4 regions of the Paenibacillus sp. CAA11 genome follow, and region 2 is predicted to be linked to each of the others. Evidence: riboswitches for the same ligand, from Rfam matches in the RefSeq annotation. Region 2 holds a riboswitch; each other region holds the start of a gene.
What was found. A riboswitch is a leader RNA that binds a small molecule or an ion and turns the genes downstream of it on or off. The one in region 2 is predicted to bind thiamine pyrophosphate.

Region 1: another riboswitch for thiamine pyrophosphate. It lies ahead of DCC85_RS17675 (ECF transporter S component); the one in region 2 lies ahead of DCC85_RS02440 (ABC transporter substrate-binding protein).
Region 3: another riboswitch for thiamine pyrophosphate. It lies ahead of tenA (thiaminase II); the one in region 2 lies ahead of DCC85_RS02440 (ABC transporter substrate-binding protein).
Region 4: another riboswitch for thiamine pyrophosphate. It lies ahead of thiS (sulfur carrier protein ThiS); the one in region 2 lies ahead of DCC85_RS02440 (ABC transporter substrate-binding protein).

What each region holds. Positions count from the first base shown of each region.
Region 1 is NZ_CP028922.1:3,778,544-3,785,926, reverse strand. Features, by position in the region: gene asd (archaetidylserine decarboxylase) at 247-1,068, opposite strand; TPP riboswitch at 1,230-1,349, shown strand; gene DCC85_RS17675 (ECF transporter S component) at 1,430-2,035, shown strand; gene DCC85_RS17670 (ABC transporter ATP-binding protein) at 2,035-3,633, shown strand; gene DCC85_RS17665 (energy-coupling factor transporter transmembrane component T family protein) at 3,634-4,437, shown strand; gene DCC85_RS17660 (NAD-dependent epimerase/dehydratase family protein) at 4,495-5,415, opposite strand; gene DCC85_RS17655 (NAD-dependent epimerase/dehydratase family protein) at 5,416-6,393, opposite strand; gene DCC85_RS17650 (nucleotide sugar dehydrogenase) at 6,423-7,383, opposite strand, start outside.
Region 2 is NZ_CP028922.1:556,288-563,670, forward strand. Features, by position in the region: gene DCC85_RS02435 (thiamine-binding protein) at 1-80, opposite strand, end outside; gene DCC85_RS02440 (ABC transporter substrate-binding protein) at 203-1,249, opposite strand; TPP riboswitch at 1,358-1,468, opposite strand; gene DCC85_RS02445 (pyridoxamine 5'-phosphate oxidase family protein) at 1,620-2,033, shown strand; gene DCC85_RS02450 (cold-shock protein) at 2,423-2,623, shown strand; gene DCC85_RS02455 (cold-shock protein) at 2,700-2,933, shown strand; gene DCC85_RS02460 (response regulator) at 3,036-3,728, opposite strand; gene DCC85_RS02465 (sensor histidine kinase) at 3,744-4,895, opposite strand; gene DCC85_RS02470 (ABC transporter ATP-binding protein) at 5,105-6,046, shown strand; gene DCC85_RS02475 (ABC transporter permease) at 6,046-7,227, shown strand; gene DCC85_RS02480 (ABC transporter permease) at 7,220-7,383, shown strand, end outside.
Region 3 is NZ_CP028922.1:967,056-974,438, forward strand. Features, by position in the region: gene DCC85_RS04360 (sensor histidine kinase) at 1-4, shown strand, start outside; gene DCC85_RS04365 (ABC transporter ATP-binding protein) at 122-892, shown strand; gene DCC85_RS04370 (ABC transporter permease) at 867-2,795, shown strand; gene DCC85_RS04375 (SLOG family protein) at 2,916-3,491, shown strand; TPP riboswitch at 3,618-3,721, shown strand; gene tenA (thiaminase II) at 3,885-4,571, shown strand; gene thiM (hydroxyethylthiazole kinase) at 4,625-5,464, shown strand; gene thiD (bifunctional hydroxymethylpyrimidine kinase/phosphomethylpyrimidine kinase) at 5,461-6,282, shown strand; gene thiE (thiamine phosphate synthase) at 6,279-6,962, shown strand; gene DCC85_RS04400 (ABC transporter ATP-binding protein) at 7,325-7,383, shown strand, end outside.
Region 4 is NZ_CP028922.1:2,577,876-2,585,258, reverse strand. Features, by position in the region: gene DCC85_RS11915 (hypothetical protein) at 1-255, shown strand, start outside; gene DCC85_RS11910 (hypothetical protein) at 242-1,225, shown strand; gene DCC85_RS11905 (ABC-F family ATP-binding cassette domain-containing protein) at 1,356-2,906, shown strand; TPP riboswitch at 2,929-3,040, shown strand; gene thiS (sulfur carrier protein ThiS) at 3,237-3,440, shown strand; gene DCC85_RS11895 (MoeB/ThiF family adenylyltransferase) at 3,521-4,606, shown strand; gene DCC85_RS11890 (response regulator transcription factor) at 4,681-5,370, shown strand; gene DCC85_RS11885 (C40 family peptidase) at 5,438-5,953, opposite strand; gene DCC85_RS11880 (thiamine diphosphokinase) at 6,220-6,864, opposite strand; gene DCC85_RS11875 (trimeric intracellular cation channel family protein) at 7,023-7,383, shown strand, end outside.

The sequences.
Region 1 (7,383 bases), 1.7 Mb from region 2:
AGCATTTTTCGAAATCGCCTGCGCCGGCTAAAGCCCCCAGGTAGAAGCGAAGATTACTGGTTTTAATACTTAGAGGAATCTCTGAAACTCATTTATATCATAGAGAAGAGGGTGCCCCAAAAGTTAATTTTGGAACACCCTCACCAACAAAATAGGATACTATTCGTTAACGAGCAAGGAGCTAAGCGAGAATCAACCGCTTAGCTCCTTGCTTGTTAGCATCTGGATCTTAAGGACTCTTAATGTTTATTGCACACCAGGCTCCTTCGTAGAGGCCTTGGTGGGCCGATGAAATCGGCCAAGCGGCTGCCCCATCTTGACAGAGACTCCGGGGGCCAGCTGCGGAAGAGGCTCGAAGGTTCTCGTTTGCGTCAGCAGCACCACCGTAGAACCGAATTCAAAATAAGCGAGATCATCGCCCCGGTTCCATTCTCCGGCTGCTTCATCCACATATTTAATGCTGCTGACATTCATGGCACCTACCTTGACCACAGCCACCTCACCAAGCTCATGGGAGATATACGTGATCAGCCGCTCGTTCCGGCTTAGTACCGACTTCATATGGGTCATACCGAAATCATTAACAGGGTATACCTTGCCTTTGATATGCTCGCTTTCCAGCTTACGCCCTGCTACCGGAGTGTGAATCCGGTGATAGTCGGTAGGGCTTAAGTAGAGCACAAAAAAGAAACCGTGCTTATACTTGTCCATATAAGGAGAGTGATTCAGCAGTTCTGCAATCGTATAATTCTGACCTTTAACATTCAAAATGGTCCCCGCATCAATCGGCCCCATCGCTGTAATCAGAGAATCCACAGGACTGATCATCATGTCGGGCTCGCTATGAATGGGACGCATGCCGGGTTTGAGGCGGCGGGTAAAAAATTCATTAAGTGTCCGATATTCGCTGAGTTCCTTTTCCGCTTCATGGAGCGGAATATGATAAGCCTTTGCAAACATAGGAATGATATGGCGGCTTAGGCTCGAGTGGGAGAAACGGCCTGTCATCGCCGCAATCCACTTTCGGGAGGATAGTTCCGTAAAGAGCCGCATCATTCTTTTAGCCATGGGAAATCCCCTTTCAAATCCATTGCAGGCAGGTGTAGTTAATCTAAACCGCTTCCGCTAATATTGACATAAAACAGAGGGTAAATCAACATAACAAAGGTTACAGTGTGAAAAAATACCCTTGATTGTTCACATCTTTCTGGTGTATGTTATTGACAATTGCATAGCGATACGGGTGCCCGGGGATGATAGCCGGGCTGAGATTGCAGCTACATATATCCGCTGCTGACCGTCAATCTGAACTGGATAATGCCAGCGTAGAGAATCGTCCGTACTCTTTTTTTCGGTTACCCGTCTGCGCATGTCCTGACGGTTTTTTTGCGTGCAATTCAATTCGATTAGGGAAAAAGGAGAGGATTGTATGGAGGCTTTAGTAAACACTCGAAAAGGAAAGGGATTAAGCTTAAGCGATTTGCTGGTTACCGTGCTTGTATCGCTGGTTCTTGGGGTGGTGTACCACTTCTGGGGCTCGGTTTCGAATCTGCTGGACCCCTTGTTCATTCAGGCCGATGAATTGGTATACGGTGTATGGTTCCTGGCGCCAACGCTTGTCTTCTTGTTAATTCGCAAGCCGGGGGTAGCCCTGATTGCAGAGCTCGCAGCCGCGCATGTAGAAATTCTATTCGGGAGCGGGTGGGGTCTGCAGCTGGTCTTATATGGGCTTATTCAAGGACTTGGAGCGGAGCTGGTCTTCGCGGCCTTCCGGTATAAGAAGTTCTCTGCCGGTGTTGCAGCTCTGGCAGGCGTTGGGGCGGCGATCGGTTCCCTAATCCCTGATGTGCTGTACGGATATGCGGATTATGAGACTTGGATGCTAATTTATAAATACGGTCTGCGAATGGTAAGCTCTGCTGTCCTCGCAGGGTATTTGGCATATGCGTTGGTCAAAGCAGTGGAGGCAACCGGGGTAACGAACCAGCTTCGGCCTGTTCAGGACCAGGATTATGCGGCGCTGGATGAGAAGTAATGAGCTTACAAGAACATATCGTTGAAGAAAAGACGAATGCTTGTCCTGCATGGGTAGCAGCAGAGGTGCGGAACCTGAGGCTAAAGTTTGCCGGTGAGCCCGGCTTCGTATTCAAGGATTTCTCACTAAGCATATATACGGGGGAGAAGGTGCTTCTGCTTGGGCCGAGCGGCTGCGGCAAATCAACCCTGCTCCAAGTATTTAGCGGACTCATTCCAGGCGTAATTGAAGTTCCTATGAAATGGGAAGCAGGCATTATTCCAAAGTCATGGGGGTTTGTATTTCAGGACCCGGATACCCAGTTCTGCATGCCATATGCAGATGAGGAGCTGGCTTTCGTGTTGGAGAACCTCGGTATTCCGCGAGAAGAGATGCCTGCGTGCATGGATGATGCGCTGGAGAAGGTCGGCCTCAGCCTGCCGGACCGGCATGTGCCGATCGCTTCATTGTCACAGGGAATGAAGCAGCGTCTCGCGCTTGCCTCTGTGCTGCTTATGGACCCGGAAGTGCTGCTGCTGGATGAGCCTTCAGCGCTTCTGGACCCGATAGGGCGGGAGCAGATCTGGCAAGCGGTTCGGCATTCGTCGGAGGGCCGAACCGTAGTCATTGTAGAGCACCGAATTGAGGAGGTGCTGGACTACGTTGACCGGGTAATCCTTCTGGGCCCGGAGGGAAGGATCCTTGGGCAAGGGAAGCCCGAGGAAATCTTTGCCCGTTACCGGCAGGAACTGCAGGAATATGGCATTTGGTACCCGGGCGTATGGGAGGATTACGCCCGGTCTGTCCGGGGACGGCAGCAGTTGTCTCCGGCACCGGTGGAAGCAGCTGCGGCGGAATCGCAGCCTGGCCCATCTTCAAGGCTGGAACTTGCCGAGTTCCGCGGCTTCCGCGGAGACCGGGAAGCCATTGCCGTAGAGAAGGCGGAGGCCGCTCCCGGAGATTTCATCGCCGTGATGGGACCCAACGGAGCGGGGAAGAGCACCCTGCTATCAAGTCTAATGGGACTGCTGACTTCGGAAGGGGTCTATTCTCTGGACGGACAGCCTGCGGGCAAAAGCCAAAAAGGCGGGAGAAGATCACTGCGCAAGCGCCAAGTGGAGCGCACAATGGAGAAGCTCGGATTTGTGTTTCAGAATCCTGAATTTCAATTTGTTGCCGAGACCGTCGAAGCTGAAACCGGCTTCTCTCTTCAGGAGAAGGGGATGCCGCCAGCGGAAAGCGCTCTGCTGGTCCAGCGCTGTCTGGAGCGCTTTGGACTAAGCTCGCTAGGCCACCGCCATCCCTATCAGCTGTCGATGGGCCAGAAGCGGCGGCTTAGCGTAGCTACCGCAATGGTTGTGAGTAAGCCTGTGCTGCTGCTGGATGAACCGACGTTCGGACAGGATGCGGTCAATACTATTGCTATATTGGAGCTTTGCGAGAAGCTGCGCAGGCAGGGCACCATCATTATTATGGTGACGCATGAAGAGCACATTGCGAGGCTGTGGGCGACAGAGGTCTGGGAGCTCAGGCAGGGCCGGGTAGTGAAGCAGGTGACGACAGACCGTGGAAGGGTTCTTAAACGGCAAATTGCAGCATATAGAGAGGAGCTGCATTAGATGAGTGCTTTCTTAACCCCTATATTTCAAACACCGCTTCACCGGGCTAATCCGGTCGTTAAGCTAGTCCTGGTGATAACGATGTTTCTGATTACGCTGTTTACATACAGTCTTGATTTTATCGCCTATCAGACGGTGCTGCTCTTGTTATTGCTGTTCGGGCTAACCGGTCTTCCGCCGTGGAAGATTCTTGTGATTATGCTGCCCTTTCTGCTTGTGTTCGTATCTTCCGCCGTCTCCATGATTCTGTTTGGTAAGGGAGACCAGCTGTGGTGGCAGTGGGGGCTGATCCGCATCACGGAGGAGAGCTTCTATCGAGGCATTCATCTTGGTTTCAAGTCCGTAGCTTTGGGGACGGAGGGGCTTCTGTTTGTCCTGTCCACATCTTCTGTCTCGCTGTTCTATGCTTTGATGCAGAAGGCGAGGCTCCGTCCTAAATATGCATACAGTTTCATGGCCTCCATCCGTCTGCTGCCGATGGTATGGGAAGAATTCAAGACGAGAAGGGAAGCGCTTCGCATCCGCGGAGTCAGAAGGCCGCGAGGGCCGCGTGGGTATCTGCGCCTGGTCAAGTTGTATGGGGTGCCGCTCCTGGCACAGAGCATCCGAAGAGCGCACCGGGTGGCCACGGCGATGGAATCCAAGCAATTTGATGATAAACGCTCCCGCAGCTACTATTATCCTTCGGTGTACTCGGCATCCGATCTTCAGCTTGCTTTGCTGCTAGCCGGGGCGGTAGCAGCAGCAGTGCTGCTCACAGCCGCCTTTCCCTGGTTCGGCCTGAGTGATGTCCGGTATCATTAACAGGCACGAGGCCGCTTTCCCATTTTGGGAGAGCGGCCTCGTTTTTTCCAAGTACACCTATTTAGCTTCAGTGATCATATACTGATAGGTCTCCTTCAAGCCGGCCTCAAGATTATACTTAGGCTTCCACCCGAGCAGTTTGTCAGCCCTGCTGTTGGAGAGGCAGCTGTGCTTAATATCCCCAGCTCTCGCTTCATGATATTCAGGGGTGAGCTTCTGGCCGTGAATTTGACTCAGCAGGTCCAGAAGCTGGTTCACAGAGGTCGGCGCTGCAGTGCTTACCTGAACAATCTGCTGGTCTGCCTGAAAGGCTGCGGCAACATTGGCGGCTGCAACATCTTTCACATATACAAAGTCGCGTGTCTGTTCGCCATCCCCGAAGACCATAAGCGGCTCTCCCCGCCGAATCCGGTCCAGGAAGATGGATACCACTCCTCCCTCGCCCTTGGGGGTTTGTCTTGGGCCGTATACATTAGCATATCTAAGAATGGTATAGGATAATCCGTACAGCTGATGGAAGAGTTGAAGGTAGATTTCCGGGGTCTTCTTGGATAGGCCGTAGAAAGAAATGGGCTCTGTAGGGTCTCCCTCGCGGATCAGTTCTGCCTCCAGTTCTCCATATACCGCACAGGAGGAAGCGTAAATGACCTTCCGAACCCCCGTAAGCTGGCAGGCCTTCAGCAGATTGGCCGTTCCCGCAATATTTACTGCAGCGTCATATCCTGGCTGTTTGACAGAGTGCTGGACATCCACTTGAGCTGCCTGGTGGAATACAATCTCTGGCTGCAGGCTGCGCAGTACTTTCTCTAGATCCTCACTTCGTATATCCATCTGATAGAGCTGGACACCCTTAGGCACATATTCGGTATGTCCGGTAGACAGGTTATCAATGACGGCCACGTCCGCTCCCTGAGCCAGAAGTGCTTCCACAAGGTGCGATCCTATAAATCCGGCTCCTCCAGTAACGACGGCCTTCATTTATAATCGACCTTCCTGCAGCTGCTGTCTGAACCATGCAATAGATCGGGAAAGCCCTTCCTCTAACGTAATGCTTGGCTCGTACTGCAGTAGGCGTCTGGCTCGTGAGATATCGGGAATACGTATCGGCATATCCTCATAGCCAGGTCCGTAGGCTCTTTCATAGGGAACATGGACAATAGGAGAGGAAGAGTCGGCCAGTTCGCGGATTTTTTGAGCCAAATTCAAGATCGTGATGGAGTGTTCGGAACCAATATTAAAAGCCAGCCCGTTCGCTTGGGATGATATCGTTGCTACAGTTCCTTCCACAGTATCTTGAATATAAGTGAAGCAGCGGATTTGCGAACCGTCATGGTGTACTTCAATCGGCTCATTTCGCAGAGCTGCTTTGATAAAGCGCGGAATGACGCCTCCGTATTGTGAGGAGGTTTGCCGGGGCCCATAGGCGTTGAAGTAACGGACAATGCTCACAGGCAGTCCCTTCTCTGCATAGGCGAAGCACAAATGCTCGTCTAGGGCCTTAGCGGTAGCATAGCACCAGCGGTGAATGGACGGTGCGCCAAGCACACGGTCTGAGTCTTCGCTGAAGGGAAGCTTGGTGTTCCGGCCATAAACCTCCGACGTTGAAGAGAACACGACCTTGACCCTGTTCTGATAAGCAAGCTCCAGTATATTTCGCGTACCGTCGATATTACCTTCGATGACCTTGAGCGGGTTCTCTACCGTGTTCTTTACTCCCAGTACGGCAGCAAGGTGAAATACAACATCTACGCGTTCCATGAGGCCACGAAGCAAATATTTGTCGGTGACAGAGCCGTGAATGACGGAATGGCGGTTGTTCTCTGTAACCTTGTTAAGAAAGTCAAGCCGGCCTGTGGACATATTATCGAGTGTCCACACCGAGTGGCCTAATTCAAGCAGTCGCTCTACCAGGTGGGACCCTATAAATCCGGCTCCCCCTGTAACTAGTATTTTCATGGTTGTTCTCGTCCCTTCTCTACATTGGCTTAGATCAGCACGATGTTCGTGCGGTCATTAATCTGCTTCGTGGCGTTGCGGGTGTCGATAATCAGCTTGGAGATTTGCGCCAGTGTCCCGTAAGGTATGGTTGAATGGTCTGTCAATATAAGCACACAGTCATGCTGCTGGATGTTTCTCTTGGTTAAAGGGGTCGAGGCTAGAGTGCAGTCCTTCAGTTGAACCTCCTGAATATATGGATCAAAGAAGCTGACCTTGACTCCAAGCTCGATCAGCTTAGTCATGATAGGCAGGGAAGAGGATTCTCGCAAATCGTTGACATCCTTCTTGTAGGTAACGCCCAGCACGAGGACGCTGCTCTGGTTCAAAGGCTTCTCTGCCTTGAGCGCCTCGGAGACCTTTTGGACGATATAATCCGGCATAGACTCATTGATGCGGTGAGCCAGCTCAATAAACTTCAGGTCGGTTCCATATTGCTGGGCCTTCCACTGAAGGTATAGAGGGTCAACAGGAATGCAGTGTCCGCCTATGCCTGGGCCAGGATAATAAGAGGTAAAGCCATAGGGCTTGGTACTGGCTGCATCGATGGCCTCCCACAGGTTGATGTCCATCTTCTTGCAGAGGATGGCAAGCTCATTCATGAAGGAGATGTTAACCAGACGCTGGCAATTCTCCAGCAGTTTGGTGAATTCAGCCACTCGGGGCGAAGAGACTACGACGACACGGTGGAAGACACCCCCATAGATGTCTTTGGCGAGGGCTGTGCACTCCTCGGTAACTCCGCCCATCACCTTGGGGATGTCATGAAGCGGAGTCTGATGCGGGCCGGGATCAATGCGTTCTGGGGAATAGGCCAGAAATACATCTTTTCCAACGATAAGCCCTGTCGATTCGATCAATGGCTTCAGCTCTTCTTCCGTTGTTCCCGGGTAAGTCGAGCTTTCCAGTACGATTAGATGTCCTCTTTTCAGATGGGGAAGCATACTCTGC
Region 2 (7,383 bases):
GCCCGGTCAACGTAAGGAATGACGTCCTCGCCGCCCGGCGTCTTAGGAATAATCTGAATACTAAGCAGTGTGTTAGCCATGGTAACAACCTCGCTTTTCACATAATAATAGCTTTATTTATAGAATGAGCTAAAGATATGAATGTTATAGGGCCGTATTAGGCCGTTATATATAGAAAGATCAATGTAAATCTTAGTTCAATCTATTTAGCTGGCAGAAAATCGTTGGTGTAGGCTTTGGCAGCATCAAGCGGCTTGTCTAGCAGCTTTCGTTCATACATCCAGTCGGCATAGCCCTTCCATACGGATTCCTTCTGCTCTCCCCAGCGCGGAGCGTCGTCCTGATAGCGGGGGCTCAGCCATTTCTGGCTGGCGGTGACCAGCTTCTCATCCAGGTCAGGTACGGCCTTAACCAGAATCTTAGCTGCCTCGTCGGGATGGTCGATCGCATATTGGTAGCCCTTGGCAGTGGCTCGCATGAACGCCTTCACCAGCTCCGGGTCCTCCTGGATGGTCTTCTCGTTGGTGGCGATGACCGGAGTATAGTAGTCCAACTGCTTGGAATAATCTTTAACATAGAGCATGTTCAGTGGCTCGCCGCGCAGCTGGGCTTCAATGCCTGTCCAGGCGTAGTAAATCCAAGCGAAGTCGATATCCCGCTTGACCGCAGTGAAATAATCCGCATCCCCGATGTTGATTTTCTTCACCTTGCTTACATCTGCTCCCTGCAGGTCCATGATGGATTTCATGACGGCTTCTTCAACAGGGGAACCCCAGCCGCCGTAGCTCTTGCCTTCAAAATCTTTAGGCGATTTGATGTTCCGGTCAACCGGAGCGGCAAAGCCGGAGGTATTATGCTGAATGACAGCAGCGATCGAGACTAGAGGCACACCTTGGGTTCGCGCTTGGGTCACGCCTTCCTGGTAGCTGATGCCGAATGGAACTGTGCCGGAAGCGATCATGGTGTCAGCACCGGCATCGCTTGGCTGAATAATGTCTACCTTCAGTCCTTCTTCCGCATAGTAGCCTTGATCCTGGGCCACATAAATCCCGGTATGGTTCGTATTTGGCGTCCAGTCCAGTACGAATTTGACCTCACGTAGGCTTTGGGATTTGTCCCCTTGTGCGGTCGTGCTGCTCTCTGAGTTCTTGTTGCCAGTCGCTGCGTTGTTCGAGCCGCAGCCTGCTGCGGCAAACAGCAGCACCGCACTGCATAACAGCAGCAGAGATACTTTACTTCTTCTCTTCATGATACGGTCTCTCTCCTTAATTACAATAATTCCCGCTGGGTAATGACCGCATAAAAAAAGACGCCCCCGACGGGACGCCTCGCGCACTCGATGAACATGTAAATAGACATTCATACGAATCTAACTTTCCTACGCTGGCATTATCCAGATCAGGTATAAGGGTCAGTGTCTAAGGACACACTCTCAGCCGGCCAAGTTCCAGCTCCCCTGTATGAAATTTGCGGGTATTGCTATTGCCATTATAGCCTCCGGCTGACGAAGATGTCCAGCAGGAAGTATGAGGATCCTTTGGCTGCTTGAGGATTCATATTTTGGAATAAGGGTACACTACTATTGAAAATGACTTTACAGAAAAAGGAGTGCAAGCCCCATGGCTAACACGCTGGAGAGCAAGATCGGCCGCGCTTTAGAGGAGAATAAGTTCGCTGCGTTTGCTACGGTGGAAGGCGGCAAACCAAAGGTACGATATATGGCGCTGTATCATGACGGCCTGGAGATTTATATGGCTACCGATAAAAAGACGCATAAGGTACAAGAGTTGGAACAGAACTCTAACGTCTTCCTGCTGCTTGGATACGAGAAGGGGGGAACCGGGGATGTTCTAGAAATTGAAGGCACCGCCAAGATTAGTGACAACGAAGAATTGAAGAAGAGCGTGTGGCGGGACGAATTCAGCCGCTGGCTGGATGGCCCCAATGATCCCGATTATGTGGTTCTCAAGATTACCCCTAGCCGGATTGAAGTGCTGAATGAAGGCGGAGAGAATGAGGTTTGGACAGCTTAAAACATCTACGAGGTAGCCTGGAGAATGGCATCCGGGCTACCTCTGATTGGTGAAACCCTGAACCTTTATGATTACCGGAGCCCTTGACGAGGGCTTGGCGGGACATAAGACATACGGGAAGCCGGGCACCTAAAAGGCCTTTCCGCCCAATTTGATCTGCTGCATTTGCTTTTTCCTGGAAAGCGGTTTATAATAAGAATAACTGATCGATCGTAAGCGATATTCACGTATTGAAAAGAGTGTCACTTTGAATTCGAGGATGGAACTTTTTTCAATGTGTGAATTTTTTATTGAGCTAGATGTACGGTGCCCGCTTTGCTGAAGCGGTCTGAGTGTCTGCGATAAATTGAAAAGGAACATGTTAATTTATTTTAGGGAGGCAACCCCACATGGAAACAGGAACAGTTAAATGGTTTAACGCAGAGAAAGGCTTTGGCTTCATCGAAGTTGAAGGCGGAGCAGACGTATTCGTGCATTTCAGCGCAATCACTGGCGAAGGCTTCAAGACTTTGGACGAAGGCCAACGCGTTCAATTTAACATTGTTGAAGGCAACCGTGGACCACAAGCTGACAACGTTGTAAAACTGTAATAACCACTGGTGGATCCTGCCCTTAACTTGATTGTTAAGGGCAGTTTTCTTTTTATTCTGATCTAGGAGGGAAACCATGAACTACCGTAAAAAAACGTCTGAAGAAGTACCCGAGGAGCTTACGCCCATTTGGTCCTGCACAAGTGAAAGCTGCAATGGCTGGATGAGGGATAACTTTGCGTTTGACTACAGTCCGGTCTGTCCGCTCTGCTCTTCAGCAATGGAGAAAGGGAGCAAAATGCTTCCCCTTCTGGTCAATAACAATACGGATATGAAGTCGCTCAAGAAGGGCGTATCCATTCAGCCTTAAGGCCGGTGCGTAAACCGTATAATGAACAAAGAACCGCCGATTTTCCCAGCTTTGCCTAGGGGAAGCGGCGGTTCTTTGTTTTTGTCGTCAATAAGTCTTGATCTATAGGGCGTTTCCTTGCTGCTTATGATGTTCTTTCCAGTATAAAATGGCGATCTGTGTCCGATCCCGGACTTCCAGCTTACTTAGAATTTCGGTGATATAGTTCTTCACCGTGCCCTCGCTCAAGAACAGCTTGCCGGCAATTTCTTTGTTGGAGAGCCCGTCTGCAATCAGAGCTACAATTTGCTGTTCGCTCTCCGTAAGCCCTGCTTGAGCGAAGCGGCTCTCATAAGGCTTGGGAGGAGGCGCCGCTTCCGCAGGACGAAGCATGCTGGCGAGCTTGCGGCCGATATCGGGGTGAATCAGCATATTGCCGGCGTGCACGCTCTTGATCCCTTGCATAATCCGGTCCGGGGGGATGTTCTTCAGCAGATAGCCGCTGGCCCCGTTTTGCAAAGCCTCAATAATGAAATCATCGTCATCAAAGGTCGTGAGGATCAGCACCTGCATGTCAGGAAAGGCTTCCTTGATCCTGCGTGTGCCTTCCACACCGTCACATACCGGCATGCGTATATCCATCAGCACCACGTCAGGCCGCTGGCCTGCTTCCAGCTGCTGAATTAGCTCGGCGCCATTGGCGGCGGTTCCGGTAATTTCAATCTCTCCGCCTAGGCCTAGCAGCAGCTGAAGACTCTCGCGGATAAAGGGGTCATCATCCACGATGTGCACCTTGATTTTGCTTGTCATTGTCATATTCCCACACTTTCCTTACGTCATCTCATTGTTGCGCCGGACGGGCAGTCCTGTAATGACTGCAAAATGAGGTGCCAACTCCGTCTCCAGTCTTCCGCCGATCAGCTGTACGCGCTCTTTCATCCCTGCGAGCCCCATTCCCTTCTCAAATAATGAGGACTCGGAAGGGAGCCGTCCGTCGTTGCTTACCTTCATGGTGACTTCCTTATCGCCATAGGTCAGCTCAATGGAAATGGAACCGGGCTGTCCATGCTTAAGGGCATTTGTCACGGCTTCCCGGGCATTTTTGTAGAACACAATTTCCATACTGGGATAGAGCGCATAGGGTTCTCCAAGGATCTTCAGGCTTGTATGGATTCCGGTCTCGCGGCCAACCTCCTCCAGCAAGTGCTCAAGAGAGTAGCCCTTGGAGGAAGCATTCGCAGGCTTCAACCGCCGGACAGTGGAGCGCATCTCTTCGAGACTGGCTGAGACCTGATCCCGAATCTGTTCCAGCATGGACAGCCCTTTGGATGGGTCAGCCGGCACGGTATGCAGCGCAGCCTCCAGCATTATCTTGACGCGGATCAGCCGATGGCCGAGCTCATCATGCAGCTGCCTGGAGATCCGGTTGCGTTCTTCGAGCTGGGCGGCATTCTCTACCTGCTGTGCAAATTCACGCAGGCGCCCGCGAGCCTCTTCAAGCTCGTAATGCTTCCAGCGGATCTCGTCATACAGCTGGATGGTCTCCAGCTGGGTGCCAGCACTGTGCTGAAACAGGCTGATTAAGGCTGCGCACAGCGCGAACATGAGGTTCGCAGAGATTTGCCCGGACAACGCATCATACTCTGGGAGCAGATTTAATAGCCCTGCGTGGCCTCCGAGCAGGAGCAGCCGCAGTACAGGACGGGGCAAGCGCAGATACATCAGCATCGGAGAAAAGCTTAAGAAGAACAGCATCGGATGATAGATTTCGCAGATCCACAGCGCGTACACAATCTCAAGCGCATAAAAGAGAAACAGCAGTGCTTCCTTTCGGATGAACCTATCGGCTAGAACAGCAAGATTCAGCAGGATAAGAAGGTGCATCGCATATTTGTCCATGCTTGCGTGACTCAGGTTGTATACCGCTAGTCCTGCAGGAACAATAATGAGCGTATACCTTAGAGCAAGCAGTATCCGGTTCATGGTGTATCCCAACCTTCGAAGACCGGCACCGTGCCTAAGAGATCAGGAGCCGATCCTAATATTGGCTTTCATTATAGCACAGCCCTCGGTCTGCTTAAGAGGTGACTTTAGTCATTCGTTAAAGGTGACCTTATATACCTTCGGCAGATGTCCCGGCTCGTTACAATAGAAATATAGAAAATGAAATGAATGAGCGGGGGGAAATAACCATGGCATTTGTTGAGATTGAAGATGTGGTCAAACGATATGACGGAAAGCTGTCCGTGGATCATTTGAACTTGGAAATTAAGGAAGGCGAAATATTCGGATTGCTAGGCCCTAATGGTGCCGGGAAAAGTACCACCATCAATATGATGGTCGGGCTGCTGCCTGTGGATCAAGGCTCCATCACGATTGACGGTATTTCTGTAGCGGCAAGGCCGCTAGAGGTAAAGCGGAAGATCGGCCTGGTTCCGCAGGATCTTGCGCTTTACGATACGATGACGGCCAGGGAGAATATTAGCTTCTTCGGAAAATTATACGGCCTGCGCGGTGCTCTGCTAAAGGAGCGGGTACAGGAGGCGCTGGAATTCGTAGGGCTTGAGGACCGGGCGAACGATCGGCCGCATACCTTCTCTGGAGGGATGAAGCGCCGGCTGAATATCGCCTGTGCCATCATGCATCATCCGAAGCTGATTATTATGGATGAACCGACCGTAGGCATCGATCCCCAGTCTCGGAATCACATTCTGGAATCGGTTCGCAAGCTTAATGATATGGGCTCTACCATCATTTACACGAGCCATTATATGGAGGAGGTTGCTACGCTCAGCGACCGGGTGGCCATTCTGGATAAAGGCCATGTTATCGCCTGCGGCACGCAGGAGGAGCTGCGGGAACGGGTATCTGGGGAGGAGAAGATTCGCATGAAGGCAGCAGGCTTGACGGATGCCCTGCTTGAGGAGCTCGAAGGGCATCCGCGCATTGTAAGGATCAGGGTAGTTGAAGAAGGCTTAGAGCTGTATACACCATCCTCTCAAAGTGATTTGCAGGACATACTCTATATTTGCGGCAAGCATGATGCGGTAATTCATTCGGTGGTGTGTGAACAGCCGACACTTGAGACGCTGTTCCTTAGTCTGACGGGTCGTACGCTGCGGGATGGTGAATAATGATGAAATTTTGGACGATTGCCTGGTTCGAACTGCTGAGGCTGATGAGAAACCGGACGGTACTCTTTATCCAATTTCTGCTTCCGATTGTGATTATATATATTCTTGGGAATGCACTTGCCGGAGACTTCTCCCAGCGGGCAATGGAGCGCCCGGAGACCGTGAAGGTGATGCTGGTCGGAGAAGAGGGGCAGCCAGAAGCATCCGAATCACCCGGCGGGCTCTCAGCGTTCCTATCTTCGTCTGCTGTCAGTAAGTGGATTCAGACGGAGCCGGGTAAAAGCCGCGATGAGGCGGTTCATGCTCTGCGAGAGGAACATGCGGATTATGCCGTAGTTATTCCGGCAGATTTTGAAGAACGTCTGATGCAAGGGCAGCCGGTGAGCTGGGAGCTGCTTCAAGGCAGCAGCAGCTCTAAAAATTTGGTGGCAAACCAAATCTTCAGCTCCTATCTTGACCAAGCCAACCGGATTCAGGCTAGCCTGAAGGTGCTAGGGTCTAAGGCAGCTTCTCAGCTTATGCAGTCTCAAGGCAATGCTGCGGAGGCTGCTGTATCTGCAGAGCTCAGCCGGGAAGGTAAGTCTTACACGGCCTTCCAATATTACTCGGCTTCAATGCTCATCATGTTCCTGCTGTATTCAGGACTTAGCGCAAGCATTAGTCTGAGCAGTGAACGGACGAGTCACACACTGTATAGGCTGGGCTCTATGCCGGTTTCTCCCGGTACCGTGTTCGGAGGTAAAATTCTAGGCAATAGTCTGATGGGTTTCCTTCAGGCGCTGGTGATTGTAGGCTTCACCAAATGGGTCTATGGCGTAGACTGGGGGATGCAGCCGCTCTTGCTGGCTTTGCTCTGCTTCCTGGTCGTGCTCTGCTCGATGTTCCTGGCTGTGACTGTATCCTTGTTCGTGCACAAGCCTTCGTCTGCACGGGCTGTCATTCAGACGATCATTGTTGCAATGACTGCACTGAGCGGAGGCTTCACGCCGCTCCCTGTAGAGCTTATAAATCGAATCGGTGAATTTACGCCCAGTCATTGGGCGATGCAGGGAATTCTCCGCATGATGCTCTATGAGAACCAGGGCCAGATTATGTATCATGTGGCTGTGCTTGGCGGAATAGCAGCATTGCTGCTTATCATAGGCATGTCAGCATATCGAAAGGTGGGGTATCATGAATAGTCTGACGATTGCAAGGAATATGATCAAGCGGAAGATCGGGACGAGGAAGGGGCTGATGGGCTTCTTGATTCTTCCTTGTCTAGTGGTCTCGGCAGTCATCTTCCTTATGGGCGGGGATGGAGTGACCCGCAGTACGATTCTGTATGTGAATCATGA
Region 3 (7,383 bases), 410 kb from region 2:
GTAAGTGAAAGGTGAATGAATAGGAGCTAGTGAAATCTTGCTATACACTAGAGACATAGAGACGAGGGGCTATAAGTATTGAGGCTCCTTGGGACTACTCAAGTAGGAGGCGAGATAGACCATGGAAATTTTGAATGTTACGCAGCTAAGTAAAATATATAAAGGGATGGTGTCCTACGAGGCCCTCTCGGGGATCAATCTATCTATTGAAAAAGGGGAATTTGTCGGGGTTATGGGCCCCTCGGGCAGCGGTAAGACAACCTTGCTTAACCTAGTGTCAACGATCGACCGGCCAACCTCTGGAGAGATTCGGATCGCGGGGGAGAATCCGTTCGAACTGAAGCCGGATAAGCTGGCGATGTTCCGGAGGCGTGAGCTCGGCTTTGTCTTCCAGTCCTTCAATTTGCTCAATACGTTGACCGTAAAGGAAAATATCCTGCTGCCGCTCACCCTTGACGGGACACCGCTCAGAGAGATGGATCGCCGCGTTGATGTCCTCGCACAGAAGCTTGGAATCACCTCGATCCTGGATAAGCGTACCTACGAAATATCCGGAGGGCAAGCTCAGCGGACAGCCATTGCCCGCGCGCTGATTCACGGGCCGAAGCTGGTGCTGGCGGATGAGCCGACAGGGAACCTGGATTCCAAAGCTGCACGCGATGTGATGGAGATTCTGGAACAGCGCAACCGCGAGGATGAAGCAACGATGCTGCTGGTTACCCATGATCCCGTAGCAGCGAGCTACTGCTCGCGTGTGATCTTCATCAAGGACGGTCAGCTGTATAACGAAATTCATTTCGGCGATAACCGGGCCGCCTTCTATCAGAAGATTATCAACGTGCTATCTTTGATGGGAGGTTCGGGGCATGACATTTCGCCAGTTCGCGTTTAATAACATTTTCCGCAATAAGCGGACTTATTTGGCCCACTTCTTCAGCAGCGCGTTCTCAGTGATGATCTTCTTTGTCTATGCTCTTTTGCAGTTCCATCCTAATCTGCAGGGGCGCTTAGCCTCCAGCAGTGAGACCCTTAGCGCCTTGGCGACTTATGGGATGATTATCTCTGAAGTTGTGATTCTAATCTTCTCATTTCTGTTCCTGCTGTATTCTGTTGGCTCCTTCCTGAAGCTGCGGAAGAAGGAGTTCGGTATATTCATGCTGCTGGGCATGTCGCGCAAGCAGCTCAACCGCCTGGTCTTTACAGAGAATTTGCTGATTGGCTTGGCGGCCATCATTATGGGGATGGGTGTAGGCATCATCTTCTCCAAGCTGATTCTACTCTTTTGCGGAACGGTGCTGGCGATCAATCACGGGCTTCCCTTCTATTTCCCGCTGAAGCCCTTGCTGCTGACGGGAGCCGCCTTCCTCATTCTATTCCTGTTTATTTCTATACTCAGCTCCCTGCTGCTGGGAAAAGGAAATCTGATCGACCTGATCAAAGCAGAAGATGCGCCAAAGCCTGAGCCGAAGGCTTCCATTCTGCTATCCTTGCTGGCTGTCCTCTTCATTGGCGGCGGTTATGCTTGTGTATTTGCGTTCACGATTCTGCGGCTGTTCGCCTTCTTCCCGCTGCTGCTCGCAGGGGTCTTCTTCACCATTTTGGGGACTTACTTCCTCTATACGCAGCTGAGTGTATATTTCATCCGCAGGCTGAAGACGAAGAGGTCTTTGTTCTTCCGGAGAATAAATCTGCTGACCTTCTCGGAGCTGACTTACCGGATGAAGGACAATGCTGTTATGTTCTTCATGGTGACGATCATCGTGGCTTCCTCCTTTACGGGAATCGGCACGATGCTGGCTGTCTCAGATCCCGGACTGTCGGAGATGGTTAATCCGTATGCGTTCACTTATCATTCGAATACGGAAAATGGGGAAGAAGAGAAGCATTTAAGTGAAATCGAGACCGCGCTTAAGCAAAGTAACATTTCTTACCAAAAGGCAGCTTTTATCCCTTTATTCACAGATCAGGGAACAGAGCTTATCAAGCTGAGTGAATACAATGCGATGACTGGTCTGCTCGGTTATGGCCCGGCCACTTTGAAAGAGGGAGAAGATGGCTTCCGCACTCCTGGCACTGTCGAACAGCGGAATGAATTCCGGAAAGAGAGCGAAGATGCTAAGCCAGCCGAGATCGAGCTTATTTTTATGAATAAAAAATATGAAGTTCATTTAATAGGCCCGGGGACCGAGAGAGTGGTTCCGGGAGGCAATAAAGATATGATTGTGATCTCGGACCGCTTGTACGAAAGCCTTAAAGCGGCGGGAGATTATGTTTCGATAGCCAAGACGGTACTCTACAATGTTGAGGATTGGAAGCAAACTCGTGATGCTGCCGAGAAGCTGAGCGCGTCCATTAATAAAGAGATGCCTGAGTATCCGTTGGAATCTTTGGTGCTGAACTGGGCCAATTCCAAGCAGTCTAACGGCATTATTCTGATTGTCAGCGGGCTTGTGGGTATCGTGTTCTTCACCTTTGCGGCCAGCTTTACCTATTCCAGGCTGTATGCCGATCTGTCCCGGGATGAGCAGCAGTACCGCATGATCTCCAAGATTGGACTCAGCCGGAAGGAGCTGAGGAAGGTTGTCACCAGGCAGCTCGTTCTGATGTTCTTCCTGCCGATTGTGCTGGCTGTAGTTCACAGTGCGGTAGCTTTTATGGCTCTCCAGCAGCTGATCGATTACAGCATGCTCGGGCATGCGCTCTCGCTGTATGCATTCTTCATCGCAGTGCAGGTTGTGTATTATTTCATTACACGCTGGCGTTATCTGCAGCATATGTACCAGAAGGTCGGCTAGAGAAGTGGTATAATGATATACAAGGAATGAATCCTAAAAGTCCTTCCGAAGAATGCAGCTTTCGGAAGGACTCTTTTATGCTGGCAAGCGCCGATTTAAGAAACAGCAAGGATGGGAACTATGAAGAATTTGCTCGTAACCGGTTATCGCGCCCATGAACTGAATATCTTTAATCAGAAGCATCAAGGCATTCCGTATATTATGAAGGCTCTTGAGAATAAGCTGGTCCCGCTGGTGGAAGAAGGCTTGGAATGGATCATTACGCCAGGACAATACGGGGTGGATTTATGGGCTGTAGAGGTGGCTATACAGCTCAAGAGCACATATCCGCACCTGAAGTGTTCTATACTGACAGCCTTCCAGTCCCAGGAGGAGAACTGGAAGGAGGACAAGCAGGAATATTTCCGCGAACTCCTGAGAGGCGTGGACTACTATGCGCCGGTTAGCAAGCAGCCTTATGCAGGCCCCTGGCAGTTCACCGCCCGCGACGAGCTGCTGCTGCGCAAGACCGATGGCATTCTGCTCGTCTATGATGAAGACGCCGGGGAAGGCAGCCCCAAGTTCATCCTTGAACGGGCACTGAAGAAGCAGCAACAGGACGGCTATGAGGTTATCCGGATCAGCTCGGAGGACATTCAGAGTGTAGCGGATGAAGAAGCCTTGGGTATGGATACATTTATGGATGAAATGCCCTGAGATGTTCAAGCAGCTCTATCCGTTTGCAATCAACAGGCCGATTCAAGCTCTGCAAATTTTAATTTGACTTCTTAGGCTGGGATAGGTACAGTTGTAGTGAAATAATGAATTTCCAAAATTACATAGGAAGTCCACTAGGGGAGCCGTCAGCGGCTGAGACAAGAGCATATCTTGGACCCTTTGAACCTGATCTAGTTCGTACTAGCGTAGGAAAGTGGAGCCGGCTCGTTATATATTGCCCCTTGTACTTTCATTAGTGACTAGTGAAGTACAGAACCTTGCCCCATAGCAGCCGCTCCAGTTCCCTGGAGCGGCTTTTTTGCGTTCCGTTTAAGCTGTGCGTGCGGGTCTTTAGAGTGCTTCCTGCAAGGCTATTATTCGGAGGTGGAGAACATGAGCTTTACCGCATCGCTCCGCAGACAGGCGGACGGCATTTTCGAGGCGATCTTTAACCATCCCTTTGTAAGGGGAATTGCAGAGGGGAAATTGCAGAGGGAACAGCTGATTCACTATGTCAAGCAGGACTTTGAATACTTAAACGCCTACATGCGCATCTATGGACTGGCCATATCCAAAAGCACAAGTCGGAAGGATATCGCTGTATTTAATGAGCAAATCTCGTTCATTCTGCACAGTGAGATTCATCCGCATCAGAACTTTTGCCAGGCTGCCGGGGTGACCTATGAGGAGCTGCAGGGATATCCGCTGGCTCCGTCCGCACATCATTATATTCGTCATATGCTTACGGCGGCATATGAAGGGAGTCTGGGAGAGATTATGGCCGTATTGTTGCCTTGTCCATGGACGTATCTGGAGATTGGCCAGAGGCTTCTGGAAGAGGTTCGTCCTTCAGAGTCCCACCCATTCTATGAGTGGATTCACTTCTATGGCGGTCAGTCCATGACCGTCACAGATCAGTTCCGGGAACGTGTAGATGCATGGGCGGAAACAACAACAGAGCTGGAACGAGCGAGAATGACCGAGCATTTCATGCTCAGCTGTCAGCTGGAGTATTTGTTCTGGGATATGGCTTACAAGCTTGAGGAATGGCCGGTTCAGTTAGAGGCTGCGGCACTGTAAGTCTGAACTCTCCTATTGAAAAATCAATCCAAGAGAAAAGTGAGGTTAGTCCCATGTTAGAACACCATATTTCGGGTCTTATTACTAAAATCCAGAGGGCCAAGCCGCTGATTCATAATATGACGAACGTAGTGGTCACCAATTTCACCGCCAATGGCCTGTATGCGCTCGGAGCTTCGCCGGTTATGGCGTATGCTCCAGAAGAGGTGGCGGATATGGCCAAGGTAGCTGGAGCCCTGGTCCTTAACCTCGGGACCCTATCCACAGAGCAGGTGGATGCCATGATCCTTGCAGGGCTGTCCGCGAATGCTCACGGAGTGCCTGTCCTGCTGGACCCGGTTGGCGCGGGCGCGACTGCCTTCCGGACGGAATCGGCGCTTCGTATTCTGCGTGAAGTGAAGGTGAGCCTGGTTCGCGGGAATGCAGCAGAGGTCGCGCATCTCCTTGGTGAAGCCCGGGAGATCAAGGGCGTTGACGCCGGCATAAGTGGAGCCGATGAGAATGCGGAGCTTGCGATCCGGGCCGCGCGTAAGCTGGAGGCTGTCGTCGCGATTACCGGCCGCGAGGATGCCATCTCGGATGGGCAGGGGTGCCGGATCATCAGCGGCGGGGATGCGCTGCTCACCCAGGTGACCGGAACCGGTTGCCTGCTGACATCCGTGCTGGGAGCGTTCGCAGCGGTTGAGAAGAACCTGCTGCTAGCCGGTACGGCCGGCCTGGCCTTCTACGGGGCAGCGGCATCCCGCGCAGCAGAACGAACCTCTGCCCAAGGGCCGGGCAGCTTCCAGATCGCTTTTCTCGATGAGCTGGCGAAGCTGCATCCGCATTCCCTGAAGGGGCATACGGCGATCAGAGAGCTTCAGGCCGAGCGAGCCGGAGGCCAGCAGGCATGAGCAATCACACCATTCCCACAGCGCTGACAATCGCCGGCTCAGACAGCGGCGGGGGGGCCGGCATTCAGGCGGATCTGAAGACATTTCAGGAGCTTGGGGTGTTCGGCATGTCTGCGATTACCGCCATCACGGTGCAGAATACCATGGGCGTATCCGGGGTCTATCCGCTGCCGCCGGAAGCGACGGCCGAGCAGATCGAGGCCGTGGGCTCAGACTTTACGGTCGGCGCCCTGAAGACCGGCATGCTGTTCAGCGCTGATATCATTGCGGCAGCGGCCGAGCAGATCCGAGCCTTTGGCTGGAAGAACGTGGTCGTTGACCCGGTCATGATTGCCAAAGGCGGCAGCGAGCTGCTCCAGCAGGAGGCGGTTCAGGCGCTGAAGGAGCTGCTGCTCCCGCTTGCGCGGGTCGTGACGCCGAACTTGCCCGAGGCCGAGGTGCTGTCCGGCCTTGCGATCAGGACGGCGGCAGACCGGAGGGAAGCCGCCAAGCGGATCGGCGCCTGCGGCCCGCAGGTGGTGGTCATCAAGGGCGGACATGCAGAGGGCAGCGAGCAGGTGGTGGACCTGCTCTATGACGGCACCGGCTTCTCTGAGCTGTCCGGCCCCCGCATTCACACCCCGCATACCCATGGCACAGGGTGTACGTTCTCGGCGGCGATTGCTGCCGAGATGGCTAAGGGGGCCGAGGTAGGGCAGGCAGTGGAGGTTGCCAGGGCTTTTATTCAGGCGGCGATCGAGGAGAATCTAGGATTGGGCCAGGGGCATGGCCCAACCAATCATTGGGCCTACCGCCGCAGACAGGCGGTGCGCTCATGACAGGCCGCTGGTCTGCTTCACAAGTTCGTGAGCTCTTGCGGATGTACCTGGTAGTCGGCAGTCAGAACTGCCGGTCCCATCCGCTGGAGGTCGTGGAGGAGGCCTTGGCCGGCGGGGCAACGCTTGTCCAGTTCCGCGAGAAGGGGCCTGGCGCACTCCGCGGCGCCCCGCTCAAGGAATTGGCACGTGAGCTTCAGGCCGCCTGCCGGCGCGCTGGCGTGCCGTTCATCGTCAATGACGATGTGGAGCTGGCGCTGTCCATTGATGCCGACGGGGTTCACGTCGGGCAGGACGATGAAGATGCGGGCCGTGTCCGCGTCCGCATCGGGGAGGGGCGGATACTGGGTGTATCCGCCCACAGTGTAGAAGACGCGCGCCGGGCTGCTGCCGGCGGTGCCGACTATTTGGGCATCGGGCCAATTTACCCGACGGGGTCCAAGGACGATGCCCGTGCCGTGCAGGGCCCGTCCATCCTGCGCGAGCTGCGCGCAAGCGGGATTGAGCTGCCGCTGGTAGGCATCGGCGGCATCACGGCATCGCGCGTGGAGGAGGTTATCCACGCCGGTGCAGACGGGATCGCCGTTATCTCGGCGATCACGCAGGCGGAGGCGTCCGGTGAGGCGGCGCGCCAGCTGAGCAGGCTTGTCAGCCACAGCCTTGCAGGCAGGCTGACAAGCTAACGACAGCGACAAGAGAGCAGGAGGACATGGAATAAGCCTAGATTGATAACGTTAAAGTACGGAGACCCTCTTAAAGGGATAAGACCCTGTGGACGAATGTAGCTTAGTAGAAATGAACGCTGTGCAGCTCATCCCGGGATCCTTTTTTTTATACCATAGCATGCTTCTTCATTCATTGAAGGGGCATGCTTTTTCTGTTGGTGACCGTATGGTTGGTATCAGCAACCAAAAGATAAGTTTTGCGTGAATTGCGGTAAAGCTTCGGTGAAGCGCAGGTTTAACCCAGTTACAATAAAAATCAGTCGTGTTACACATTTTGGTTTCATAGAAAGAAGACTGAAGAAGGGAAGGATGAGTGCACATTGCAATATTTGCTTGAATGTCATGAGGTAACCAAGAAATACGGTTGCAAGAAGGCGCT
Region 4 (7,383 bases), 2.0 Mb from region 2:
AATCAATATAATGTTGTAGATGAGGCTTTTTATACGGATGATATCTTAGAAAGTATGTATGGACAGCAGGGGACAGGAACGAATTTCGGAGATAGAAGATACTATCTTGAGAGCGGAGATTATTTTTCTGTTCAGATTAAATCTTCAGGAGAATTGTCGTCCGGGCCGCTTGAGCGGCTGCTGTACGGAGAGAGCCAGGCTATGTTAGCATCCCCGCTCATTTATGGAGGCATGGTGCTTAATGAAGATTACTAATTGGGCGATGATTTTTGTGATGGTCTTCAGTGGCTTGTTCTGGGCCGAAGATCTACATGCTGCTCAGCAAAGGGCGGGTTATTTGATTGAACAAAGGTATAATGCCGTAATTAGGACTGCTGCTCAGGATGGAGCGACCAGGCTGAATGAGAACGAGCTGCAGAAGTATGAAGCCGGCTACGACTCGGAGCGTTATTTTAGAGCTAACAAGGAGAGGGCTTTAAGTGCCTTGTTGAATACGCTATATGTTAACTTCGGAGTGGTGGACGATCCCTTAGCACAACAAGCGCTGTTGCAATATATCCCTGCGGTTCTGGTCATTGATTATGATGGATACTACATTTATTCTTCCCAGGAGACATTAAGTAAGAATGGCGAACCGCAAATCCAGCATCTATGGTCTGAGAAGAAGCCCTACACATTAATAGATGAGCAGGGAAAGGCAATCCGACTCACATTAGATGATCAAGTAGAGGTTTTAGACTCGCAGAGAAGACAATGGTCTCGCGGCAGGCGGGCAGAACTGGCTGCTTCTCAGGATATCACTATTCTTAAACAGGAGGCCCGCTTTGATGATATTCGCAGGACTACAATTGTCCGCTGCATAGAAGATGATCTGGCAGGGGTTATTAATAAGCACAATACATACGCTAGACAGACAGGACTCAAATATACGTTCACATTGCCAACAATTCCTGATGAGGATTGGGACAATACCTTAGCAGACGTTGGAATACTTGTATTCCTGCAGGGTATTCCGGTGGGAGAGCAATATTATAACAATTATAGCTTTGGGGGAGGACGGCTGATCAAACGGAAGGTTATTTATGGAGGTGTCGATCTAAGCAGCGGTATTAAATATTATTATCGTGAGTCTTGTAAGGGTAGCTATAAGCTTGAGGAAGTTTTTACGAATGAGCGTGAAGCAGCGGTGAGAGGATATTTTGAGGCTCCTTGTCTGACTAAATAGCTTTAATTTCGCTAAGGGATGAACACGATATTTCGGAAGTATGGCTCCTTGTGTTAATATAAGAGGGAATGCCGTAAATAGAGGCTGATAAGGCATTCATTATCATAGTGATAGGAGCCGTTTCATTACAATGAGTTTATTGACTGTAGATAATTTGTCTCATAATTTTGGAGACCGCACATTATTTAAGAATGTATCCTTTCGTTTACTGGCAGGCGAGCATGTAGGCTTGGTCGGTGCGAATGGGGTGGGAAAATCGACCTTAATGAATATACTCACCGGACAGCTGCTGAAGGACAGCGGAAAGGTAGAGTGGACGCCTAAGGTACGTTATGGTTACCTGGATCAGCATACAAAATTGACGCCAGGCAAGACGATTCGCGATGTCCTGAAAGACGCTTTTCTTCCTCTGCTGGAATTGGAGCAAGAGATGATGACCATTACAGAGAAAATGAGTGACGCCACACCGGAAGAGCTGGAAGAGCTTCTTGTACAGATGGGCGATATTCAGGAACAGCTGGAGCTGGGAGATTTCTATCTTATCGATGTTAAGGTGGAGGAAATGGCAAATGGTCTCGGGCTATCGGCTATCGGCTTAGATCGAGACGTGTCCGCCCTGAGCGGTGGTCAGCGGACAAAGGTACTGCTTGCCAAGCTTCTGCTGGAGAAGCCGAATGTTCTTCTCCTTGATGAGCCAACCAACTACCTGGACGTCGAGCATATTCAATGGTTGACGAATTACCTTCAAGAATATCCTTATGCCTTCATTCTGATCTCTCACGATACAGAGTTTATGAACAAGGTTGTTTCGGTCATTTACCATTTAGAATTTGCTAAATTGACCCGGTATTCGGCCAACTATGAGAAATTTCTTGAGATGGCTGATATCAATAAGAATCAGCATATTGATGCTTATGAGAAGCAGCGGGAGTATATTAAGAAACAGGAAGATTTTATTCAGCGCAATAAGGCCAGATATTCAACATCCGGCCGAGCTAAGAGCCGGGAGAAACAGCTGGACCGTCTGGAGCGAATCGATAAGCCGGAGGAAGCAGCTAAGCCTGTATTCGGCTTCAAAGAATCTCGCGCCAGCGGCAAGACGGTTTTCGAAGGAATTGATTTTGAGATCGGTTATTCCCATGCCCTGCTGCCGAAGATGAGTATGACTATTGAACGCGGCGAGAAGATAGCTATTGTTGGCTGTAATGGTGTGGGAAAATCAACACTGCTAAAGACCATTTTAGGGAAAATCCCACCAGTTAGCGGCAAAACATACACCGGCGATTTCCTGTATCCTGCTTACTTCGAGCAAGAAGTGCGTCCCGGGAATTTAACTCCAATCGATGACGTATGGAACGAATTCCCGCATCTGAATCAGCATGAGGTTCGTGCTCACTTGGCCCGCTGCGGTCTTAAGAACGAGCATATTACCCGTCAGCTCAGTGCACTAAGCGGTGGCGAGCAGGCGAAGGTACGTTTATGCAAGCTGATGATGCGTGAGACAAACTGGATTCTATTTGACGAACCTACGAATCACCTGGATGTTGCCGCCAAGGAAGAGCTAAAGCGGGCACTTAAGGAATTCAAAGGTACTGTGCTGCTTGTATCACACGAACCTGATTTCTATGAAGACTGGGTAACCAAGGTATGGGATGTTGAAGCTTGGTCAACACATAACTAAATCACTCCAGTTACACAATTGAATTATTCACTAGGGGAGCTGCGAATTAGGCGGCTGAGACGGGGGATGAATCTGCCGGACCCTTACAACCTGATCTGGATTATGCCAGCGTAGGGAAGTGGGTATTCGATATGGACATACGGCCTTTGCGGCGTATATTAATATGATCAGCGGAACAATACGGTGATTTTTAGTACAGTCACTGTGAAGACTTGCTGAACGCAGCCATATCGAGAATAGAGCCGCTTCCTTATGGAGGCGGTTCTTTGTTTGCTTGTTATTCAAGAACCCCTCCTTGGCTAACTTGAACGAAGGAGGAACAGCTTGGCTATGAAATTAACTATTAATGGACAGCTCGTTACCTGTTCTGGGAAAACAAGGACTATAAAGGAGCTGCTCACATATATTGGGCTGCATATGAACTCGGTTGTCGTGGAGGTCAATCATCAGATTGTGCCTATTGAGCAGCAGGCAAAGGAGCAGCTGCAGGACGGGGACCGCATAGAAATTATTCATTTTGTCGGAGGCGGATAAAAATAAAAATAATTATCTGCAAAGGCTATGATAGAATGTTTGGAGTAACGGGTTATAGTACGGCAGGGAGGAAATAGTTCATGCAAGAAAGCGACGTAAATGTAGAACAGACAGATGATAAAAAACTTCAGGTTCCTGAGGAAGAGGTGGAGCGCTACTCCAGACAGATCCGATTCGCTCCGATCGGCACCAAAGGCCAGGCAAAGCTGCTGCAATCCCACGTGCTTATTATTGGAGCGGGCGCACTGGGAACAGCAATTGCGGAAACACTGGCCCGAGGAGGCGTAGGAAGGCTCACGATCGCAGACAGAGATTATGTTGAATGGAGTAATCTGCAGCGTCAGCAGCTATTCTCTGAAGCGGATGCGAAGGAGAGACTACCGAAAGCGATCGCAGCTAAGCAAAGACTATCTGCCATCAATTCTAAAGTCGAGGTAGACGCGAGGGTAATGGATGTTACGGCAGAGGAACTTGAGCTTTTGGTCAAGGAAGTGGACCTGATTATGGATGCTACAGACAATTTTGAGACTAGATTAGTAATCAATGATATTTCTCAAAAGTGGCAGATTCCTTGGATTTATGGCGGCTGTGTAGGGAGCTATGGTATGACTTTTACCGTTCTTCCGGGTGATACACCTTGTCTTAACTGCCTCTTGCGTTCCGTTCCTTTCGGAGGGGATACCTGCGATACGGCGGGGATTATTCCTATGGCTGTTCACACGGTGGTTGCCCATCAGACAACAGAAGCCTTTAAGCTGCTAACCGGCCAGCAAGCTGCTCTGCGTGGAACCCTTCTGTCCTTCGATCTGTGGAGGAATGAACAAACTTCAATTAAGGTTGAGAATGCCAAGCAAGAGGATTGTCCTTCCTGCGGGCCAAACGCGGTATTTCCTTATTTGTCTGCAGAGAATCGAACCCGAAGTGAAGTTCTCTGCGGCAGGGATACGGTTCAGATCAGGCCGCCGTTCCGGCGGGAGATTGATTTGTCTCAGGCTGCCCAAAAACTTGAAGCCTTATGCGAAGGCAAGGTCGAGCGCAATCCCTTCTTGCTCGCTTATTCCATTGGAGGTCACAGAATGGTGCTATTTAAGGATGGACGCGCGTTAGTTCATGGAACGAAGAATATCGCGGAGGCTAAGACTCTGTATACACGTTATTTCGGCTAGAGGTATGAAGTCATTCCTCCTGTTGCAGAATAAGCAGAAGCACCGTGAATTTGGGTAAGAGGTGGCTGCTCAACTTGGAGGATTATATTCTGTTTATCAAGGATACCGACCCGACATACGCCTATATCATATCCCGAAAGCTGGCTGAACAAGGATTGGCTGTATTAACTGTAGACCAAACTGAACAAGTACAGGAACAGCTGAGGGAATCTAAGCCGATAGCCCTGCTTCTGGCGATAGACTGCGATCAAGATATTAGACTACGGTGGCTTGCACAGTTTAGAAGAGAAGCTAATGACATACTAATTCCGGTCATTGTCGTTGAACGGTGTCCATCAACAACTAGTCTGACTAGAGCGTTTGAGGCCGGAGCAGATGATTATTTGGGAAAAGGGGCACCTGTAGAAGAGTTGGCGGTCAGGCTGCGTCATTTACACAGCTTGTTTCGCAGGATGCAGCTGGATGAATTGTCTGTCTTAGCCTATGAGGATTTGCGTATAAGGCTACATGACCGCAAGGTCTATCGCGGGGAAGAGCTAATCAAATTGACGCCTAAGGAATATGAGCTGCTAGTATTCCTCGTTCATCGAGTTCACCGGGTTTGCTCACGAGAAGTGCTGCTTCAGGAAGTATGGGGTTATGAGTTTAATGTGGAGACGAACGTAGTGGACGTCTATATCAGACATTTGCGGGGGAAAATAGATCGGGGACGTTCACGTAAACTGATCCACACGGTTCGGGGAACAGGATATTTACTTGAGTGACTGTTGCCTAATAAGAGAGGCCCTATCCAATTGGATAAGGCCTCATTTGAGTGCTTAGGAATATGATTTAAAGAACGCGGCGTGCACTTAAATAAGTTCTCTTCCAGTTGCCGCTGTTCAAATTGGAGATCGTAACGCCCGGCTTACCATAAGTGTGCAAGATCTTACCGTTTCCGGCATAGATAGCTACATGTGTAACGTTATGGCCGTTCGCGCGGCTGCCGCTGGAGAAGAACACTAGATCCCCTACGCGCAGGCTGGCTTTAGATACAAATTTACCTACTTTAGATTGCTGAGCGGAAGTACGTGGAAGGGTAATTCCATAATGCTTAAAGACGTATTTTGTAAAAGAGGAGCAATCAAAATTTTTAGTGGTTGATGTAGATGCACCAAATTTATAAGGTCTACCTAAGAACTTCTTGCCATAGTTGATGATTTGCTGTCCTTTGGACACGCTGGTGCTCTGCGCTGTTGTTTGTGCATGAACGGTTTGTTGGCCGACTGCGGCGAATGCTGTGAAAGCAATTGTAGTTGCCAGTCCTACTGCCATTACCTTTTGGATATATCTGCGTTGCATTGTCATTGTTGTTATACCTCCAAAATGTTTTGTGTTCGGATGACTGAAGTATAACAGGTTTGATAAGGCCTATATTTTTCCACAGCTGCAGCAAACTTACGGCCCACATAGGTTTGGGCCTGATTATTAAAAAACGATTAAAGTTTACAAAAAATTAAGAAAATCTCCAGAATTCTGAACAAATAAAAAGTCCTAAATCCTTGTCATAACAAGGGTTTAGGACTGAATCTGAGGTCGGGCTTGACGCAGGATTGGTTACATAAATGTAATTATTAATCCTTGCTTTGAATGACGAGCAGCAGACCGCTCTCAATCTGAACAGTGCCTTCTTCGCCGAGAAGTTTGTTGCTGATTCCACGAGATTGCCCCATTTTCAGGGTTGCTTTGTCCAGTGGATACATAAAGCCACTTAGTGTAATTCCCGTTACTTCGGCAGTGATGGGAAGCAGGGACACATACGAAAATCCTCTATCGTGAACCGTACATGTGGAACCTGTTAAAGTAATATAGTTATTTTGATCCAAAATGGCACAGCTGACTTGATGCTGCATAGCTCTAATTAAAAGCTGGATATTGATAAAAGAATGGTCGAACCTTGAGCCGAGCACGCCGAAGAGCAGAATCTCTTCGGGCTGCTGATCCATGGCAACTTCGAAAGCAAGTTCTGTATCGGTCAGATTCTTATCAACGGGATCACAGGTGACGAGCTTGCGCCCCGTTTCTTTTACCTTTTCAAGTTCTTCCATAGTTACAGAATCAAAATCACCTACGGCCATATCAGGGACTATTCCATGCTCTACCAGAAACAGGGCTCCACGGTCAGCTCCAATAATGAAATCTCCCTGCTGGATGTGCTTCAGCTGATCCGCATGGTTGCTTCCTCCCGAAAAAATCAATACTCTGCTGGATGGTCGCATCTTTCGTTATCTCCTTCTTTAATTGAACATTGTATATTCCCAATTTTCTTTCTAATAGTATAGTTCAGATTTATGTCTTGCACAATTGAAGCGGGAAGGAATACAATGTTTACATCGTGGGTCAGCTTGAACGAAGAGAGGGTAGGACGAAGAACATCATGCATATCTTTGACATTTTCAGCATTATTGGTACGATTGCCTTCGCGATGTCCGGCGCATTTGTAGCCATGGAGGAAGATTACGACATCTTAGGAATTATGGTGCTGGGCCTGGCAACAGCATTTGGTGGAGGAATTGTCCGCAATGTGTTAATCGGGGTACCGGTAACCACGCTATGGAGCCAGGGTCCATTGATTATGCTGGCTATTTTCTCAGTAATCGCAGCTTTTGTCCTGCCTATGTCCTGGATCAAGCATTGGAAGAGGACGGAGGTCCTGTTTGATGCTATTGGCTTGTCGGCTTTTGCGATCCAAGGGGCGCTGTATGCGACACAAATGAAGCATCCCATCAGCGCGGTTA